One region of the Caloranaerobacter ferrireducens genome, then DNA from elsewhere that is predicted to be linked to it. Evidence: riboswitches for the same ligand, from Rfam matches in the RefSeq annotation. Region 1 holds a riboswitch; the other holds the start of a gene.
What was found. Region 1 has a riboswitch for cyclic di-GMP ahead of BFN48_RS05105 (methyl-accepting chemotaxis protein). Riboswitches for the same ligand answer to the same signal wherever they lie in the genome.
Positions count from the first base shown of each region.

Region 2: linked by a shared signal. The riboswitch ahead of BFN48_RS10750 (hypothetical protein) and the one ahead of BFN48_RS05105 (methyl-accepting chemotaxis protein) in region 1 are both predicted to bind cyclic di-GMP.

Region 1 is NZ_MDJR01000002.1:87,038-91,336, forward strand. Features, by position in the region: gene BFN48_RS05095 (methyl-accepting chemotaxis protein) at 1-900, shown strand, start outside; gene BFN48_RS05100 (chemotaxis protein CheW) at 926-1,375, shown strand; cyclic di-GMP riboswitch class I at 1,537-1,623, shown strand; gene BFN48_RS05105 (methyl-accepting chemotaxis protein) at 1,679-3,739, shown strand; gene BFN48_RS05110 (flavodoxin family protein) at 3,890-4,299, shown strand, end outside.
Region 2 is NZ_MDJR01000008.1:35,558-39,856, reverse strand. Features, by position in the region: gene moaC (cyclic pyranopterin monophosphate synthase MoaC) at 1-367, shown strand, start outside; gene BFN48_RS10765 (MOSC domain-containing protein) at 386-829, shown strand; gene BFN48_RS10760 (beta-class carbonic anhydrase) at 932-1,483, shown strand; gene BFN48_RS10755 (formate/nitrite transporter family protein) at 1,498-2,295, shown strand; cyclic di-GMP riboswitch class I at 2,429-2,515, shown strand; gene BFN48_RS10750 (hypothetical protein) at 2,617-4,299, shown strand, end outside.

The DNA.
Region 1 (4,299 bases):
AATGAACTAGAGACAAATATTGAAATTATAAACGCAAGCATTCAAGAAACAGCTTCAGCAATGGAAGAAGTAGCTGCATCTATTACAGAAATTGCAACTGGAGCTGAAAATCAAACTGTTCAATTGGAGAATACATCAACTAATATTGGGAAAATAGTAGAAAGAATTAAAGATTTGGCAGATAATAGTCAAAGAATTACTGAATTAGCACAGAAATCAGATGCAGATGCTAAAAGAGGAAGTAAAGAGATAATAGATGTTATTGAAGGAATTCAAATATTAAAAACTACAATTGATAAAAGCGTAGAAAGTATTTTAAGTTTAAAAGAAAATGCAGATAAAATTAATAAGATAGTAGAAGTTATTTCTAATATTTCAAGTCAAACAAATATGTTAGCACTTAATGCTGCTATAGAAGCAGCAAGAGCAGGTGAAGCTGGTAAAGGTTTCACTGTGGTTGCAGAAGAAGTAAGAAAACTAGCCGAAAATACTCAAAAGGCTACAGAGGAGATTACACATATTATTGAGGTTGTTCAAACTAATATTGACGAAACGACTACATTGATTGAACATATTAAGAATGAAGTGAATTTAGCTCAGGAACGTTCAAGAATAGGAGAAAAAGAATTGCAGAATATTATTAAAGGAATTGATTTGATTAGTCAGCAAATAGAAGAAATAGCTGATGGTTTAGAACAAGTAGCATCAAATAGTGATGAAATAGTTGAAAGTACGCATATTGTTGCTTCAGTTGCTCAACAGACTACAGCAGGAACACAAGAAGTATCTTCATCAACAGAGGAAGTAACAGCTAATATGGAAGAGATTACAGCTAAAACTAGTGTGTTGACTTATATGGTTGCTAGAATGAGATCTTCTGTTGAAGAATTTACTTTGTAAATTTTAGTGAAAGGAAGATAAAAATATGGCTGAGAAACAATATGTAATATTTAAATTAAATCAAGAGGAATACGGCATAGAAATTTCTAACGTTAAAGAAATCACTGATTATAAAGAGGGGATTAAAGTACCTAATGCTTCTGGTTTCGTTGATGGAGTTATAAATTTACGTGGTGATGTTGTACCAATTATTAATTTAAAAAAGAGATTTAATTTAGATATTACTAAAATAGAAAAAAACAGCAGAATTATTATAACAAACATAAATGAGAAATTAGTTGGTTTCGTTGTAGATGATGCATCTCAAGTATTGACTATAAATGATGATGATGTTGAAAGTCCACCAGAATTGATACTAAATGGGAATAGACAGTTTATTACAGGTATTGGAAAGGTTGATGATGAGATTATTATAATACTAAACTTTAAAGAAGCTCTTTCAGAAGAAGAGAAACAAAACCTACAAGAGATGTAATTGAATTAGAGAATTATAAAGGGCCAGAGATGGCAATTCTTTGGCTCTTTGTTTCTGAGTCTAAATATTAAAAAACATCAAAACAAGAAGGGATTTGAAAAAATATGTCGAATTATTGTTAGGCAGTGTTTTTGGGCTTTAGTCTTATTGACGATTTAATATATTGATAAAGGTAAAACTATCGAAAGGTAGGGGCGCAAAGCCATGGGTCTAAGGGATATATATTCTATGATTGCCAGGCTGCCGATATAAGTTTAAAATATATCAAAGGCAGAGATCCCTTGTAGATATGGGTGTTTTTTTTTGAAAAATAAAAATGAAAGGAGAATTATATTGAAAGTAGGAAGTATTTTTAGTAGTGTAAGAGTTAAATTATTATCAATTTTTATGGCAGCAATTGTATTACCATTAAGTCTATTGGGTTACTTTACTCATCACAAGGCTTTCCAAGTATTAGACCAAAAATTAAGGATTACTACACAACAAAATATAGATGAAGTCAATGAATATTTAAATGAACATTTAATAAGGATGGAAAAATTAGTTTCAATATTAGCTGATAATGAGAGTTTTAAAAACGTCCATAATAAAAATTTTATTTTTAATCAAGAAGGGAGTTTAAATAATGAAAAGTTAATTATAGAGCTATTAAAAAATGTTAAGGAAAATAATTCTGGTATAATATACACATATTTTGGAACTGAAAATGGGGATATGTATATATATCCAAGTGCAGATTTATCCGAAAATTACAACCCTAAAATTAGACCGTGGTATAAGACAGCTTTAGAAAATAAAGGTAAATCAGTTTGGTCAAACCCTTATGCTGATGCAGCTACAGGTGAGGTAACTATAACAGTATCTAAAGCAGTTATAAATAATGGTAAAGTAATAGGAGTTATTGGTATAGATATGAACCTCAAAATTTTATCAGAAAAGCTATCAAATATAACTGTTGGTAGAAAAGGTTATGTTTTTGTTACAGATGGAAAAGGTACTGTTATAGCGCATCCTGATCCAAAACTAATAGGTAACAGCGATATAATTCCTAAGTTAGAATTTTGGCCAACTGCGAAAACAAATAATAAAGGATTTTCCAAATATGTTTATAAAGGGGAGAATAAGTTCTTAAGCTTTACAACAAATACGAAAACAGGTTGGAAGCTGATGGCTAGCATGAAAGAAAGTGAACTATTAGAAGATACAAATATTATTAAGTATTTTGTAATTTATGGTATATTGATAGGATTAATACTAGCTATTATTATCTCATTTATTGTATCAGGCAGCATTGCTAAAAAGCTAAATAAAATTAAGGAGGCTATTGAAAAGGCTTCGACAGGAGATTTAACAGCGAAAGCAGAATTGAAGGCTAAAGATGAGTTTGGTCAGATGGCAGATAGTTTTAATTTTATGATTGATAATATAAGTAATTTAATTAAAGCTGTTAAGGATTCTTCAAATACTGTTTATGAAGCATCAGAGTCATTGGCTGCAACAACTCAGCAGGCAACAATAGCATCGGATGAAATAGCTAAGACAATAGAAGAAGTCGCAAAAAGTACCGTAGATCAGGCTACAGATACTGAAAAAGGTTCTATGAGTGTTAGTGAATTAGCAGATAGAATTGATAAGGTATTAAATACAACAGAAGAAATGAATAATATTTCAAAAGAAACAAGTGAACTTAGCAATGATGGGCTAGAGCAAGTCAAAGTTTTAATAGAAAAAACAAGAGAGAATAATGAAGCAGCGATGAGAGTAAATGAGATAGTTCAAAAAGTAGATAAGAGTTCAGAAGAAATTGGAGTAATTACTGATACAATATCACAAATAGCAGAGCAGACAAATCTTCTTGCTTTAAATGCAGCTATAGAAGCGGCAAGAGCAGGAGAACAGGGCAAAGGCTTTGCAGTTGTAGCTGAGGAAATAAGAAAATTAGCTGAGCAGTCATCAAAGGCCGCAGAAGAAATAAAGGCTTTAATAGAAGGTATACAAAATCAATCTAAGGTTGCTGTAGATGCAATGGCAAATGCAAAAAATATTGTTGAACAGCAAGATATAGCAGTAGCAGAAACTGAAAAAATATTTAATAAAATATTAGTTTCTATAAGGTCTTTAGTAGACAAGGTTTCAGAAATAAAAGAATATAACTATGATATGGCTAAAAAGAAAAACGAAATAGTAGATATTATATCAAATATTTCAGCTGCTGCACAGCAAACATCAGCTGCAACTGAAGAGGTTTCTGCAGCTACGGAAGAACAGTTAGCTTCTATGGAAACCATTTCTTCACACTCACAAGATTTAAAAGTTTTAGCGGATAAATTACAAGAAATAGTTAATGAGTTTAAAGTAAACTAATGAGTTGAGGGGCTAATTTAAAGCCCCTCAACTCATTTTAGCTTGTTGACAAATTTTATTTTTTAAAGAAGGAAATGTTTTGAATGTATAGAAAGATTTATAATAACTTAAATAGTAAATTTTACGAATATTTATAGAGAGGTGTATAAAATGGATGATAGACAATTAAAAAAGCTAGTGATTTATTATTCTCTAGAAGGAAATACAGAATTTATAGCTGAAAATATTGCAGATGTGATTAATGCAGATATTTTAAAATTAAAGACTGAAAAAGAAATTAGTACTCATGGGCTTATGAGATATTTTTTGGGTGGGAAACAGGTTGTTTTAAAAGAAAAGCCTAAATTATTTCCTCTTGATAAAAATCCTGATAATTATGACGTGATTTTTATAGGCACACCTGTATGGGCTGGTACTTATGCTCCAGCTTTTAATACATTTTTTGATACCATTAAACTAAAAGACAAGTATATAGCGTTATTTTGCTGTTATAGTGGCAAAAGCTCAAGCACTTTTAAAAATATGAGAAAAGAATTAAAGGATAACCAGATACTAGGGGA
Region 2 (4,299 bases), on a different contig from region 1:
TATGAAAAAAGAAACTATCAATTTAATAAAGGAAGGTCTTATAAAAAAGGGTAATGTACTTTCTGTTGCACAAATAGGCGGTATAATGGGAGCTAAAAGGACAAGTGATTTAATTCCAATGTGTCACAACATATTTATAACAGGAGCTAATATAAGATTTAAAATATTAGAAGATGCTATTGAAATTGAATCAGAAGTTAAAACTGTTGGGAAAACTGGTGTAGAAATGGAAGCTCTTATGGCAGTATCTATGGCAGCGCTTACTATATATGATATGTGTAAGGCTGTAGATAAGGATATGGTAATTAGCGACATTATGCTTGTAAAGAAAACTGGTGGTAAGTCTGGGGATTATAGTAGGTATTAAAATCGAGGAGTGATTGTTATGAAAAGCATAGGAAAAGTAGTGGCTATAAATATAAGTGAGAAGAAAGGGGTAATAAAAACACCTATAACTGAAGGCATATTTAAAGAAAATTTTGGTTTAGTGGGTGATGCTCATGCAGGAAAATGGCACAGACAAGTTAGTTTACTTGGAATAGAGAGTATTGAAAAGATGAAAAAATTAGGAGTAAAAGGGTTGTGTAGCGGAAAGTTTGCTGAAAATATTACTACTGAAGGAATAAAGCTTTATGAATTACCTGTAGGGACTAAATTAAAAATTGGGGAAACGATACAAGAAGTAACTCAAATTGGTAAAGAATGTCATTCTGGTTGTGCTATAGCAAAAGAAGTTGGACAATGTGTAATGCCTAAAGAAGGTATATTTACAAAAGTTTTAAAAGGTGGCAAGATAAAAGTAGGTGATGTTATTGAAGTATTGTATTAAGGTCCGACCATTAAATCAACTAAAAAATATAATTGATTATTAGAAAAATATTTAGTATAATGAACTTGTTACATTGTTAAAAAATAAACAAACGGGGATGTTATGCAAATTTCAGAAAAAATACTTGATGCTAATAAAAAATATGTTAAAGTAAGAAGAGAAAGAAGAGATGATAAACCAATAAGTTCTCATGCACAAAAAGAAATACTTATTTTTACATGCATGGACACAAGATTAGTTGGATTAGTTGAAGAAGCCATGGGCTTTAAAAGAGGAGAAGTAAAGGTTTTAAAAAATGCTGGCAACAGTATTAGAGACAATTGTGATGATGTCATAAGAAGTATATCTTTAGGAACGATTATGATGGGTTTAAAGGAAGTTTTTGTAGTAGGGCATAAAGATTGTGGTATGGCAAAACAGAGCTTAGAGGATATAAGAAATAAGATGTTAGAAAGAGGAGTTCCTAAAGAAGCTATAGATTCAATAGACTTAGCTAATTGGACAGGCATTATAAAAGATGAAAAGGAAAATGTAATTCAAGTAGTAAAAAAAATAAAAAATTCACCATTTGTACCTAAGGATGTTAAAGTTCATGGTTTTCTAATTGACCCGAATAGTGGGGAATTAGAAGTTATAATAAATGATAATGAATAGAAAGGAGTAATAAAATGCAAAAGAGAATGTTGACACCACCAGAAATAACTCAAGCTACTATTAACGCTGGTATAAAAAAGGCTAATCTATCAACTTTGCAAATGATTTTATTAGGAATTTTTGCAGGTATTTTTATAGGCTTTGGTGCACAAGCTGATATTACTGTTATGCAAACATTAAAAAATATTGATGTTGGACTTATGAAATTTATGGGTGCTGCAGTATTCCCTGTAGGACTTATGTTAGTTGTAATGGCAGGGGCAGAATTGTTTACAGGAAACAACCTTATGACATTAGCTTTAATGGATAAAAAAATTAATGCAAACCAAATGTTAAAAAACTGGTTCTTTGTTTATTTAGGGAACTTTATCGGATCAATATTATTAGCTATAGTTGTAGTTAAAGCTGGTTTTTATAAAGTAGATGCTCCAGCTACTCAATTAGCTATAAAAATTGCTACTGGAAAAGTTGGTTTAACATTTAGTCAAGCCTTCTTTAGAGCAATACTATGTAATGTTGTTGTAGTTCTTGCAGTATGGCTTGCAACAGGAGCACAAGATGTAATTTCTAAAATATTTGCTTGTTGGTTCCCAATTATGATGTTTGTTTTATCAGGTTATGAGCATAGTGTAGCTAATATGTATTTTATTTCTTTAGGTAAATTTTTAGGAGCTGAAGTTACTTGGGGACAAATTTGGATGAAGAACTTAATTCCTGTTACTATAGGTAATATAGTGGGAGGAGCTATTATAGTTCCTGTTGTATATTATTTAGTTTATGTAATACCTGCTAGAGAAAAAGAAACTAAATAAGGCTTAATATATAGTTAAAATGAAGGATGCAGTTTTGCATCCTTTTTTGTTTGAATTTTGATAAAAATTTTTTTGTTTTAGGCTAAATAAATTGTTAAATTATGTCGATAAATATATTGCAAGGCATTAAAATTAAATATTTTGGCAAACTAACCGAAAGGTTAGGACGCAAAGCTATGGGCCTAAGGGACTAATATCCTATGGTTGCCAGGCTGCCCATGAAATGTTTTCATGGTTAAGTAAGACGATATTCTTATGGTTAGTTTGCCTAGTACATTTGTACTAGGTTTTTTATTTTTATCTTATTAGGGGGTGGAAAACTTGAGAAATATGCTTAAGTATGCATCTAAAAAAACAACTTCAGTATTGATGATTTTAGCACTGTTATTTAATTTGTTTTCTTTTAATTTAGATATAGCATACGGTGTAGAAGTAAATGAACCAGAATTTATTATTAACAACGTAGATGCACAATATATGGGCTTTGGAGACGATTTACATATTCAACTGCTAAATACTGAATACAATGGTGAAGGTTCTAATGAGACGGTAGTTACAGTTGTTTATGGTAAATCTACTCCTTTAGATGAATTTGAACAACCTATTGAAGAACTAGCTACAGAATTTAAAGTTGAATTCAAAAGCGTAATAGAAAATGTATATGGAGAAGATGTTTATACACCAGACTTTGAATTTTTTGGACACTTCGTTGATTTTAGAAATAGTGAAGAATATTCTAGACTTGATGAAGATTTTAGTAACAAGTCAGAAAATGCAAAAACTGCAATACCCGTATATGCAGCAAAGAAAAATGAAATAGAACTTAACTATCTAAATAAAAGTATAAAATTCTATTGGATACCAGAACCACCGAAATTCAGCATAGCAGAAGATGAGTATTATGATAATGATATTATAGAAGTTGAATTGTTTAATATTGTTGATTCAGAGCAAATAGCGATTCAGGGTAGTTCGGTAATAGTAGATGAAAACAATAATGAGATTGGACAACCTATAGATTTTAAAGTGGTTTTCCATGAAGAATATGATCCAGAGTATAGATTCTATAAACTATATGGTCATTTTTCTGATAAGAATAATACTGATGAATATATTGAAATAGGTGAAACATTAGAAGGAAAAACTGACAATGAATTAACAGCGATTCCTGTAGATAAGAGAGAGAGAAATAAAATAACTTTAAAATATGGTGAAAATACTGAAGTTGTATTTTATTGGCAATCAACTGACTATTGGATAAACGCACATAAATTAACTTACGATATTCAAGAAAATCCGATTGTTGATGTTGCAGTAGAAAATTTTACAGGTTACAAAGATAAATTGTATATTGAATTACTGACTAAAGATACAGAAACACCTACAACTATTGCAAAATTAGGATATAGAGAAACTATTGCAAATGAAGATCCGAATAGCAATGAAGAAATAATTAGATTTTCTTATGAGGCTGAAAATAGTGAATTATTTATTGATTTTAGTGATAAAGAAATAAACAATCAAGAAATTTTAGTTAAACTTGTATATGATAAGAATGATGACGGAATACCAGAAAAATCTGAACAGCTTTGGGAAGCAAGAATAGATAATAGTCCTCCAAATCCTAATACATGGTTTAGTGGAGAAGAAATAATAAATGATGTTAAGTATTATACAGTAAAAGTAAATTTTGATGATATGGTTAAGGGAAGTTCTATATCAGAGTACAACTTTGAGCTTAAAAAAGATGATATATCAACTGGAATATATCCAGATATGATTGAATTGTTTGGTGATGAGAATACTGACTCTTATTATGAAGTTAAGTTATATTTTATGGAAAGTAATTTTATTGGAAACTTGCTTGTAGTAAGAAATATTGAAGATAAAGTAGGACATATTTTAGATGAAAAAGTTACTGAATTTCATATGGATATTCATATTAAAGGAAATGTAATCGATCAACAAGGAAGTATATTATCCGATATAGAAGGTGCTGAAATT